One region of the Bacillus coreaensis genome, then DNA from elsewhere that is predicted to be linked to it. Evidence: riboswitches for the same ligand, from Rfam matches in the RefSeq annotation. Region 1 holds a riboswitch; each other region holds the start of a gene.

Region 1 (3,096 bases):
TTACCATCGATATGTATTTGCCTTCTTTTCCGACTATTGTAGAAGAGTTAGGTACAACGGCATCTTTCGTACAAATTAGTTTAACTTCTTGTTTGTTAGGTTTAGGATTAGGGCAATTAATTATCGGCCCAATGAGTGATGTGCAGGGACGGAAAAAACCATTATTAATATTCCTTATTATGTATTTAATTGCCTCTGCTATTTGTGCATTTGCCCCAAATATTTATTTCTTTATTGCTGCACGTTTCTTGCAAGGATTTTCAGCAGCAGGTGGTATCGTTATTTCTAGAGCCGTCGTTCGGGATAAGTTTAACGGTAGAGAATTAACGAAGTTTTTTGCGTTATTAACATTAGTAAGTAATCTAGGTCCTATTATCGCTCCTGTTGCAGGTGGCGCAATTCTAGCCTTTACAAATTGGACGGGAGTGTTTGTCGTTTTAAGTGTTGTCGGTCTAGTTTTATTTTTCACGGTCATTTCCAAGCTGGAAGAATCACTACCAGCGGAGAAGCGTGTACCAAGTAATATTGGGCAAACATTTAGAAACTTTGGAACTTTATTAAAAGATCGTCAGTTTACGGGATATGCCTTCACACAAGGATTTATTGTTGCTGGGATCTTTGCTTATGTATCTGGTACACCGTTTGTTTATCAAAATATTTATGGTGTTTCACCTCAAGTATTTAGTTTATTATTCGGATTGAACGGAATTGGCTTGATTCTTGGAAGCCAGGCAGTAGGGAAGTTCGTAGACGTGGTATCGGAAAAGACATTTTTAGTCATAGGTCTGACCATTTCAAATGTATCAGGTGCCATTCTTCTTGTGTCGTTATTACTAAAGGCTCCATTAATTATGGTTGTTATTCCTATCTTCTTCCTCGTTGCATCGATCGGGATTATTGGAACCACATCGTTTTCTCTTGCTATGGAGTCACAAGGCCATATTGCTGGTAGTGCATCGGCCTTATTAGGATTATTACCATTTATCCTAGGCTCTATCTCTTCACCACTTGTAGGGATTGCAGGTGAGAATTCTGCCATACCGATGGGCTCCATTATCTTTGGTGCTAGCTTTTTAGCTTTTCTATCATATTTTCTTTTGGTACGAAAGGCTTCCGTTGTTAAACCATCTATCGAAGAACCTAGTAAAATCTCAGTATAATATATAGACGCTATCCAAATAGGGTAGTGTCTTTTCTTTTTTAAACATCTAATGGTGGTCATTCATGTAAAATTGGTTAGACTAGTAAATCTGTCATGTTTGTGATATTAGTAGTTGAAAAATAAGAACGTTTCATCTAATATAGAATCTAGCTTAATTGAATAGTTTTCCAGAAAGTTAAGATGCCAAGATGGCTTAATAGGGAATCTGGTGAAAATCCAGAGCTGTACCCGCAACTGTATGTGTGGACAAAATAAGAAATCCACTGTGTGCATACGTGATTCGTATGGATATGGGAAGGTCTTAAAGTAGGAAGAAGCACAAGTCAGGAAACCTGTCTTACTTTTAAACGTTTCAGTTTCTCCGGGAATAGAGAAGGTGTTTCGATGGTGAGAATAGACTCTGTTATTCTATTTGTCTTTTCGTGCTTTCGTTTCATCCGCTCATTCCCTTTGAGCGGATTTTTTTATGGAAATCATTCATTGGGTTGATAACTTCATAGTTTACTTGATAGGTGCAAAAGAAAAACTTTTGCTTAAAAGGGAAGCACGGTGAAAAGCCGTCGCGGTACCCGCCACTGTATTGGGGAGCTTTGTTACAAATGGTCACTGAGTAAAATCGGGAAGACGTAACAAAAGCAAGGAACCAGAGCCAGGAGACCTGCCTATAAAGTGTGTCACATACCTACGGGACTATAGGTAGATGTGTAGAAAGATCTACATTCCGTATGTTCTTATGCACCTCTATTTGTAGGGGTGCTTTTTTATTACAAAAAATGTAAGGAAATGGAAAACATGACAACATGGAATTTAAAGGGGACAAAGCATCACATCTTGATTTGCAATGGAAGTAGTTGCATGAGAAAAGGGGGAGAAGAAGTAACGCAAGCGATTCGTGATGAAATTAAGCAGTTGGAGTTGGACGACAAGATTCATACAACAAGAACGAGATGCAATGGAAGATGCAAGGATGCTTGTGTCACCATCGTTTATCCAGAAGGCATCTGGTATAAGGCACTTACAGAGGACACGGGACGAGAAATCGTACGGAGTCATCTCGCTCAAGGAAAGATACTAGAAGAATCTGTTATTTATACATACGACCAGGAAGGCTTCGTAGCACCTGAAAACTCAGATAGTATTGAGGGAATTTCGAAAAAAGTGAAAGAAGAGGTATGACTTATGGAATTGATCATGTTTGCTCTGCTTGCTGTGTTTATTGGCATGAGGCATGGAATCGACGGAGATCATGTAGCAGCGATTGCCGATATGGTTGGAAGTGAGCAGCGAAAGAAGAAACAGCTTACTCTTGGTGTGATGTATGCCATTGGACACGGCATGATTGTGATGGTTATTGGAGTGTTATTTATTTATATTGGTTTACAACTTCCAGATGCAACGAAGCAAGTACTAGAAATGCTCGTTAGCTTCACCCTTATTTTGCTTGGAATGTTTATTATTTGGTCCATTTTTAAACAAAAGAAAGAATACGAGTATAAAAGTCGACTCAGAATTGTTGTTGAGTTTTTCCATAACATCGCTACTAAGGTGAAATCGGGAACAAAAACCAATCAACTTTCACCTACGAAACTAGGTGGCATTGGTGCGTTTATTATTGGCATTCTTCACGGCATTGGTGTGGAAAGTCCGACTCAGATCGCGATAATTTCTAATGCAATGGGGCTTGATAATATAACCGTTGCCCTTATTCAACTGACTCTATTTGTTATTGGTCTACTCATCGCTACAATCGGAATTACGTTTTGTCTTTCATGGGGATTTATGAAAGCTAGAGTGAAAGACAAGTTGTTTATACTATTAGGTTCGGTAACAGGAGCCTATAGCTTAGTACTCGGAATTTTTATGATGGTGGAATTAGTGAAAGGAGGAGCGTAATTGAAAGGAAAGCTATTAGTCATTGGGTTTGGCCCAGGAAG
Region 2 (3,096 bases), on a different contig from region 1:
TAGGAAATACCTTTGCAGCACCACTGCCATTTATCTATTTAATTTCAAAAGCATTCTATGTAAGTATGGTTCCATCATTACTGATTGCTGCGGTCATAAATACCATCCTAGCAGTGATTGTCGCTCCTCGTTTAGCGAGTATTATGAAACCAGCAGTCGCAGGGAAATTTCAAAAATGAGAGATGTCCAATTGCTAAATATGGGTAGAGAAACCCTTGTAGTAGCATCAGATAATAGCGGAGCAATCGGTTTAAAAAATCTGGATGCGGTACAGGTTCCTTATGATATCGTCGGTTATTATACTTTTCGTGTAGCAGCCTTGGAATGCTATTGTGCGGGAGCTACTCCTGAAGCAGTAATTCTTCAAAACTTTTGTGGAGATGAGGCGTGGGAAGGACTCGTAAAGGGAATAACGAGAGGACTGCATGAGCTTTCTGTACCAGATGTTCCGATCACCGGAAGCACAGAAAGTAACTTTTCACTTGTACAATCCGCGGTGGGTTTAACGGTATTAGGAAAAAGAACAAACGATGCTTCTATGAGTGCCATTCCATTTCTAGAAAATACGAAAGTCGCTATTATTGGGCTGCCTCTCGTCGGAAATGAAGTAATAGAGCAGGATACAGAAGTAGCACCACTACAGTTAGTAAAGGAGCTCTCACAAATAGAAGAAGCTGTCTTATTGCCAGTTGGGTCCAAGGGAGTGCTTTATAAATTAAATCGTCTATTTTCAAATCGGACGTTTTTAAAAAATGAAGTGAATAGTGTAATCGATTTAGAAAAAACATCCGGTCCATCTACATGCTGCCTTATTGCGTTTCCAGCTGAGAAAGGGCATATGGTGAAGGACCTCTCAGGACATTATTATCATGAAGTAACTTTTTAAATCGAGTAGGGAGTGACCAAAATGGTTGATTTATATATTGCTAGGCATGGACAAACCACTTGGAATGTACAAAAGCGAATGCAGGGCAGATTGGATTCCTCCCTTACAAAAAAAGGATTGGAGGATGCTAAAAGGTTGAGAGACTACTTAGCTGGTACCTCCTTTCATGAGGTCATCTCTTCTCCCAGTGGTAGGGCTTATACCACCGCGAAGCTTATAAGGCCAATGGAAAAACAGATAATAACTGATCCCCGCTTAATGGAAATTCATCTTGGAAATTGGCAGGGGAAAACGGAGGACGAAATCCATCGTGAGTTTCCATCAGAGTATAGGCATTACTGGGATGCTCCAGACAGGTACTACAACGAAGGTGGAGAAACCTTTGAAGAAGTAATTACTAGAGTAGAAGACTTCTTACAGGAGATAGAAAGAACCTATACGGACGGAAGAGTGCTAATTGTCACTCATGGGGTTGCCATCATGGCTTTTTTATCGATTGTGAAAAAGCTTACAATAAAAGATTTTTGGTCTACTCCTATTACTGAGGGAACGAGCTTAACCTTGATAAGACTGGAGAAAGGAGAAAGAAAGCTTCTTGTAGAGGGAAGTGTAGAACATCTATTGCTAGCCTCTGTTTAGTAAATTGTGACAATTGTTCATCTGAATTATGAGTTTATTATGAAACTTTCGAAAAGGCGGCTTCGAGCACTTCTCAGCTTACGTTTCTGAGGAGTATAATCCAATTAAATACAAAAAAACAAATACAAAAAGACTTAGGTTTCTTTTCAAACGGAAGAGATTAAAGGGAAATTGGTTCAATGCCAATGCGGTCCCGCCACTGTAAGTGTGAGCAAGCTACATCACCCACTGTGTTAAAAACACGGGAAGGGGTAGCGAGTGATGAGCACAAGCCAGGAGACCTGCCTAAGACTAGGATGGTACCAACCTACGAGGATAGGGGAGGTGTTAGGTGACGGCCTTTTTGCTCACTAAATGTTTACGGACATTGTTAACACTTCCTATGGGGAGTGTTTTTCTTTTGCTCAGTATGTAACAAAGTACAGAATGGGGTGAAAAGGAATGGAGAACAAAGGTCAACTACTCGTGTATACCGGAGAAGGAAAAGGGAAAACAACAGCTGCCCTTGGACTCGCGGTAAGAGCAGCTGGTCAGGGGAAAAGGGTCAAAATGATTCAATTTATTAAATCTCCCGACCGAACCGTTGGTGAACGGAAAGTCTTGCAAAAGCTAGGAATCGATATATATCCAATGGGAATGGGATTTACATGGACGAAAACACCCGAGGAACATCGGACGGCTTTAAAACAAGCTTGGTTACTAGCGAAGGACCTTTTAAAAAGCAATGATGTGGATGTACTTATTCTTGATGAGATAAATAACGCGTTAGCCGTTTCTCGGTTTCCGATTGAGGATATCGTCACAACAAAAGAGGTATTGGAAGCGCTTCAGTCAAGAAGAGAGGGACTCCATGTCGTATTGACTGGGAGGGGAGCCAAAAAGGATATTCTTCTTTCAGCAGATTTAGTAACAGAAATGAAAGAAATCAAGCATTACTATGATCAAGAAGTTCCAGCCATAGTCGGTCTAGATTATTAGAAGGAAGGTTCATTGGATGAGGAGTCTCAAGAAATTGGTGCTTATAGGTGCAGGTGTACTTTATTTCTGGATTGGATCCATATCAGATGTGTACGCCATGCATATTATGGAAGGGTTTTTACCAATGAAGTGGGCAATAATTTGGTGGATGCTTTTGCTCCCTTTTTTAGCAGCAGGTATTCATACAGCCCGAAAGAAAGTGGCGGTTCAACCAGAGATAAAAACGATGCTCGGTTTAAGTTCTGCCTTTGCCTTTGTTCTTTCCGCACTTAAGCTTCCATCGGTAACGGGAAGTAGCTCGCATGCAACGGGAATTGGTCTAGGAACTCTCCTTTTTGGTCCGGTCATTATGAGTGTAGTTGGCTTTATTGTTATGTTATTTCAAGCATTGTTACTTGCACACGGTGGCATTAGTACGCTTGGTGCGAATGCCTTTTCCATGGCAGTGGTGGGTCCTTTCGTAACGTACGGTGTCTATTGTCTGTTGAAAAGATTCAGGGTGAATTTGAAGTTTGTCATTTTCTTTGCAGCAGCGTTTGGTAATTTAGCTACATATGCCATGACTTCTCTTCAGCTTGCCTTTGCGTTCCCTG
Region 3 (3,096 bases), on a different contig from region 1:
AATAGCTAGAGCCGCTCCAACAAGTCCTGCTAAGATGACTCTTGGCAGGCGAATATTCGAAACAATGTTGACATGCATTTGGTCAATTCCATCTAGTGAAACAAACGGAAAAAGTTGTGCAAGTAATATTTGAATCGTACTTAAAACTGGAACTTTCACGGTTCCTAGTGAGATGCCTAGTACTATAGCCAGTAGGAGAAACGAGGCTCCCATTAAGTAGGCTGCTATTCGATTAGTTATTAAATACTTCCGGATATACGGCTTTTGCAAGTTCCTCTACCCCTTCAACGACCCTTGGACCTGGTCTGTTAACAAGATCTGGATTAACATCAACCACCTGCTTATTTTTGATCGCACTCACATCCGCCCAACCTTCTCTTGCCATGAGCTGACCTACAGGGTCTTCAATGTAATTATAAGTAGCAATAATGACATCAGGATTACGTTCAAGGATAGATTCTTGGTCAATGCTTGGCCAGCCCTCAAGATCTCCCGTCGCATTTTCTGCATTTATGGTTTGTAGCATGACATCCATGAATGTGTTTTTACCAACTGAATAGATATCTGGAGCTGGAGATATCTCAATATATACCTTTTTCTTTTCTGTCACTGTTGCTGCCTTTTCCTTAATTTCTTCAATCTTGGCTTTCATGTCAGCAGTTAACGCTTCTGCTTCTTCTGTTGTTCCTGTCAGTTGACCGATGATACCAATTGTATCGTAGACATCTTCAAAATTAACGGCATCATTTACGATGAAAACCGTGATACCTGCATCCCTCATTTGCTGAAAACCAGCTTCAGAAGAGGCTGCTGAAGATTCGTGTGCTAACACTAAATCTGGATTAAGTGCAATAACTTTTTCAATATCTACATTGAAATCGCCTACTTTTTCGACTTCTGCTGTTTCTTCTGGGTACGTATCATTTGTTGTAAGCCCGACAACTTTATCTCCTAGGCCCAATTCGTAAATAATTTCTGTGTTACTAGGTATTAGAGAAATGATTGATGTTGGTTCTTCCTCTATTACTACTTCATTGTCTAACGCATCTTTGATTGTAACTGGAAAGGCTGCTTTTTCCGTTTGTTCCGTTTGACCTTCTGTGTTTTGGTTTTCTTCTGTGTTTTCAGTTGTGCTCCCACAACCAGCAAGAATTCCTAGTGATAGTACGAGTAATGCAAATAGTGCGTAAAATTTTTGACGCATGTTCTTTCCCCCTGTGATATGTACAAAATAAAAAGCATCTTCCTACAGAGGCAGGAAGATGCTGGTATGATAGACGTTATACATTAAATGGAAGCCCATAAAATAGGTAGAGGTCTGCCACACCACTCCTATCCTCGTAGGAAATTCGGTGCATAGCAATAGGCGAGTCTCCTGGCTTATGGTCATTGCTTGCTGCAACCTTCCCATACGTTCACGTACAGTGGTATTACTTGCAGCTTGCTCCCATTTACAGTGGCGGGACCGCGTTGGAATTTCACCAACTTCCTTTTTAAGTCTTCAGTTATGAAGACACCTACTACTAGTCGAATTATGAAATTTTCTGCTACGTCTGATTATACACCAACAAAACCCCAAAAACGCAACCCCTTTTTAACAAAAAGGTGTCAGACACCCTTCGTGGACAAAATGGCCAAAATGTCCACGGAGGGTGTCTGTCACCGCTCGTGGACACTTAGGGTTGTTTTGTCCGTCTGGGGTGGACAGTAACTTCTTATTGTGAAGAGGTTTTGCTTAGCATAATATGGAATATATACAACAGAGCGCGGAGGTCATGTTCTATGGTAGTAGTGGTTTATTTCTTCGTTTCCTACTTTATTGGATGCATCATGTTTGGATACATTATTGGAAGACTGTTTGGAAAGATTGATATTCGGGAGGTAGGTAGTGGAAACGTAGGTGCTCGTAATATCGGGAGAAGTTTAAATAAGACGGCCTTTGTCGCTACCTTTTTAGGAGACGCGTCTAAAGGAGCGGCAGTTATCCTTCTTGGCAGAATGCTAGGCTTTTCAGAGGAGATTCAATTAGTTGGATTCCTATTGGTGCTTATAGGACATATTTGGCCCATCACCCTTTCCTTTAAGGGAGGAAAAGGGATCTCTAGTTTTCTCGGAGGAATCATTGCTTTTGAACCGACCGTAACCATTGTCATTCTCGTAAGCTTCGGCCTCACATATCCCTTGTTCCGCAGTTTTACTATATCTGGTCTACTAAGCCTATGCATCCTTCCGATCTATTTCTTTATTGAAACTTATACATACACATCCGTCGGAATAATCGTACTCACAATAATCACGATTCTTTTTGCTCATCGAACAAATATAAAGGCTCTTTTCTAAAACATTGTTGCTATATACACACTTTTTCAGAATTAAACTATATGTTTCAGCAGCCAATCAGGATTTTATCCTCCTTAGAAAAGATCTACTCTCCAAATAGACCAATAAACTCAGCGTTATGCGGGGAAAAATCCGGCTTCTGGGATTTTTCCAAAACAACAAACTTTACGAAAACAGCCAATATAAAAGAAAGAGTATAGGGGGAAACCAAATGGGCTTGCTTTTTAAGATTGCAAGAAGCGAAGAAGAAATGGAGCAAATTCACAAACTAAATTATCGTACCTTTGTCGAAGAGATCCCACAACATCCAAAGTCTGATACAGAGAGAAGAGTTGACCCTTTTCACGCTGAAAATACGTACCTTATTTGCTTAAAGAATAAACAACTCATTGGAATGATTGCGGTTCGAGACAAGCGGCCTTTTTCCATTGATAAAAAGATTGGTCCTGTAGAAGATCATCTTCCTTTTCAAGCACATCTATTGTGCGAAATTCGCCTCCTCGCGGTTGATGCAAAGAATCGTAACGGTAGAGTGTTTCTAGGACTTTCGCAATTATTAGCCAACTACTGTATTAAACAAGGATACGACGCAGCTGTTATTTCAGGAACCACCAGACAAACAAAGCTGTATACACAACTTGGTTTTACTGTATTTCACGATCCAGTCGGAACAGAAGATGCACAATTCCATCCTATGTATATCACTAGAGACACCTTTGAAAAACAAGTCTCTTCACGCATCGGGATATCTTCGAG
Region 4 (3,096 bases), on a different contig from region 1:
AGAACAAGATCCACATGTTGGACAGCCGAACTGTTCTAATTCTAATAGTCCCTTGTCATCAAGTTTTCCAGCTTGGTATGCACCAACACCTTCAAATACAGAAGAAAGTGAGATCTTTTTACCATCGCTAGTTACTCCCGCCTTCATTGGTCCACCACTTACGAAAACAGTAGGGATATTTAAGCGAAGTGATGCCATCAACATACCTGGTGTGATTTTGTCACAGTTTGGAATACAAACCATTCCGTCAAACCAGTGTGCTGCCACAACTGTTTCCACTGAATCCGCAATAATCTCACGGCTTGGAAGTGAGTAGCGCATGCCGATATGACCCATCGCAATTCCATCATCCACACCAATTGTGTTCATTTCGAATGGAACTCCACCCGCTTCTCGAATGGCATCTTTTACAATTTTTCCAAACTCTTGTAAGTGCACATGTCCTGGTACAATATCAATGTATGAATTGACTACCGCGATAAACGGCTTACCAAAATCCTCTTCTTTTACCCCAGCCGCACGCAATAGGCTTCGGTGTGGTGCACGATCAAATCCCTTTTTTATCATATTACTTCTTAATTCTGCCATTCTAAATTCCTCCCAATCTATCAAAAACACAATGATGTTAATGTTTTAAATTATTAAAAAATTTTAACAAATAGAAGGAGAATTGTAAAGAAAGATGACAAAACAATCATTTGGTAGATTTTATAAGTTACCCTCTTTCGTACTATTTTGGTGCTTTTTAATATTCTTATAGTGATAGTAGGAAGGCGTTTCCAATTTGTCACAATGAAAAAATTATTGTCAGTGATTGCCTTGTCATTCCCTTTTTACAAGATTAGTATTAAGATAAGAAAAGTATATATGAGCAAGAATAGGCGTACTTCTTTTTTAGAAGTCTAGGGAAGTTGGTGAAAGTCCAACGCGGTCCCGCCACTGTATATGGGAGCATACTGTAAAAACCACTGTGCAATAAAGAAATGCATGGGAAGGTACAGAAAGCAATGACCATGAGCCAGGAAACCTGACTATCTCTTGACACCGTGTACCTACGAGGATAGGTGGTGTGGTCGGTTTCTTACATAACGAAGAAACTTATTCCAACATCTCCATTTCTATGTGGAGATGTTTTTTTTATGCAAAAGTGGGCCAGTTTCATCCTCCGCAAGCTGGTGTTGCTACGCAACTAAGGCTTTCTTCGGGTGGAAACTGTCCAACTTGTTAAATATTTATGAAGGAGGGTTTATCATGTTTCTTCAACATTTATTCGCAATGACGATTGCTTATTTTATTGATTTACTTCTCGGTGATCCCATCGATTGGCCACATCCGGTGAAGTGGATCGGAACACTGATTTATAAGCTCGAGAAAAAGTGGAATAAAGGGACGCGGAAAAAATGGAACGGACTCGCTATGGTAGTTACGCTTCTCTTGCTCGTCGTGGGGATTACGATCCTAATTACGATGTTAGCTTATCAAGTTCATTTCATGGTCGGAATTATGGTTGAAGCGGTGATTATTTGGACGACGATTGCACAAAAAAGCTTAAAGGAAGCAGCGATGACGGTGTATGGTCCGTTAAAAAAGGGAGATCTAGTGGAAGCTCGTCACAAGCTATCGTATATCGTTGGTCGTGACACGGATCAACTTGATGAACAGGGTGTGGTTCGCGCGACAATTGAAACGGTCGCAGAAAACACAAGTGATGGAGTAACAGCTCCCTTGTTTTGGGCGTTACTCGGTGGTGCCCCGCTCGCGATGCTGTACCGTGCGGTCAATACTTGCGATTCGATGGTAGGTTATAGAAATGATCAATACATGGAGTTTGGCTGGGCGTCAGCGAAGCTTGATGATTGGTTAAATTTGATTCCAAGTCGCCTAACCTCCATTTGTATGCTCTTTAGCAATAAGCCTGTCCGATCCTCGGTAAAAGAGTCAGCAAAAATCATTCTTCGTGATGCCAAAAAACATCCGAGCCCAAACAGTGGATGGGGAGAAGCAGCTGTGGCTGCAATACTTGGGATTCAGCTCGGAGGAATCAATTATTACAAGGGCATTCGCTCCGATCGAGCCAAAATGGGAGAACCTTATTTTCCTGTTACTGGAGAGCATATTTTACAAACCAATGGTATTTTAACTCGAACAGTACTCACATTTTTACTTTTATTATGGATTGGAGGGATGATCGTTGAAGTGGCCTATGCACGGATCTAATCCACAATTTTTATATAAAGCACTTCATCTTGACATGCCTGAATCAGTGATTGATTTTAGTGCCAATATTAACCCGCTCGGTCCACCAGCCATAGTAAAAGACAGGTGGAATGAGCTGTACTCGCTTGTATCTGGTTATCCCGATCCGACGGCAGAAAGGCTCACAGGTTTGCTTGCAAAGAAAGAAAGCGTAAGAAAAGAGCAAATCTTAGTGGGGAACGGAGGGGCGGAGCTTATTTCTTTGGTCGGACGACTGCTCTCTGGTAAAAAAGCGCTTATCGTCCAACCAGCCTTTTCTGAATACGAAGAAGCATGCCGAGTGAATCAATGTGAAGTACGCTATCACTTGATGGATGTAGACAGCTGGGAATTACGTTTAGATGAATTACTAGTGAACTTACGTGAAGTAGACGCTGTATTTCTGTGCAATCCAAACAATCCAACGGGAATGTTTTTTCCGAAACTAACGATTGAGCTTCTTGCCCATGAATGTTCCAAATTCGGAACCTTGCTCATCGTTGACGAGGCCTTTTATGACTTTATAGAAGGGTACGAATCAACCGTTTCCTGTCTCCAACATGGCGGAAATATGATCATTCTTCGTTCGATGACAAAAATGTTCAGCATTCCAGGAATCCGCCTGGGATACTTAATAGCCGATGAAGCCCTGCTAGCAAAAATTAGGAAAATCAAACCACATTGGAGTGTAAATGCGGTAGCTATGAAGGTGGGGGAATGGTGTTTGTCAGAAAGTGACTATGTAGAACAAACCATTCATTTGATAAAACAGGAGCGGGAGAAGCTACAGTGTTTTTATCGTGAACAGGAGTTTTCTTATTCCCCATCAACTGTAAACTTTTATTTGCTAAAAGATACGAA

The links. A riboswitch is a leader RNA that binds a small molecule or an ion and turns the genes downstream of it on or off. The one in region 1 is predicted to bind cobalamin.
Region 2: linked by a shared signal. The riboswitch ahead of ACQ5H4_RS11115 (cob(I)yrinic acid a,c-diamide adenosyltransferase) and the one ahead of ACQ5H4_RS06735 ((2Fe-2S) ferredoxin domain-containing protein) in region 1 are both predicted to bind cobalamin.
Region 3: linked by a shared signal. The riboswitch ahead of ACQ5H4_RS19895 (ABC transporter substrate-binding protein) and the one ahead of ACQ5H4_RS06735 ((2Fe-2S) ferredoxin domain-containing protein) in region 1 are both predicted to bind cobalamin.
Region 4: linked by a shared signal. The riboswitch ahead of cbiB (adenosylcobinamide-phosphate synthase CbiB) and the one ahead of ACQ5H4_RS06735 ((2Fe-2S) ferredoxin domain-containing protein) in region 1 are both predicted to bind cobalamin.

Annotation. Positions count from the first base shown of each region.
Region 1 covers NZ_JBOCCY010000003.1:140,532-143,627, forward strand. The annotation lists gene ACQ5H4_RS06730 (multidrug effflux MFS transporter) at 1-1,160, shown strand, start outside; cobalamin riboswitch at 1,324-1,516, shown strand; cobalamin riboswitch at 1,656-1,842, shown strand; gene ACQ5H4_RS06735 ((2Fe-2S) ferredoxin domain-containing protein) at 1,955-2,338, shown strand; gene ACQ5H4_RS06740 (HoxN/HupN/NixA family nickel/cobalt transporter) at 2,342-3,055, shown strand; gene cobJ (precorrin-3B C(17)-methyltransferase) at 3,056-3,096, shown strand, end outside.
Region 2 covers NZ_JBOCCY010000006.1:35,037-38,132, forward strand. The annotation lists gene ACQ5H4_RS11100 (ECF transporter S component) at 1-179, shown strand, start outside; gene ACQ5H4_RS11105 (ATP-binding protein) at 176-886, shown strand; gene ACQ5H4_RS11110 (histidine phosphatase family protein) at 908-1,525, shown strand; cobalamin riboswitch at 1,645-1,828, shown strand; gene ACQ5H4_RS11115 (cob(I)yrinic acid a,c-diamide adenosyltransferase) at 1,967-2,503, shown strand; gene ACQ5H4_RS11120 (energy-coupling factor ABC transporter permease) at 2,520-3,096, shown strand, end outside.
Region 3 covers NZ_JBOCCY010000018.1:48,741-51,836, reverse strand. The annotation lists gene ACQ5H4_RS19900 (FecCD family ABC transporter permease) at 1-270, opposite strand, end outside; gene ACQ5H4_RS19895 (ABC transporter substrate-binding protein) at 233-1,204, opposite strand; cobalamin riboswitch at 1,349-1,536, opposite strand; gene ACQ5H4_RS19890 (glycerol-3-phosphate acyltransferase) at 1,783-2,340, shown strand; gene ACQ5H4_RS19885 (aminotransferase class V-fold PLP-dependent enzyme) at 2,552-3,096, shown strand, end outside.
Region 4 covers NZ_JBOCCY010000006.1:30,429-33,524, forward strand. The annotation lists gene ilvD (dihydroxy-acid dehydratase) at 1-588, opposite strand, end outside; cobalamin riboswitch at 863-1,049, shown strand; gene cbiB (adenosylcobinamide-phosphate synthase CbiB) at 1,252-2,217, shown strand; gene cobD (threonine-phosphate decarboxylase CobD) at 2,192-3,096, shown strand, end outside.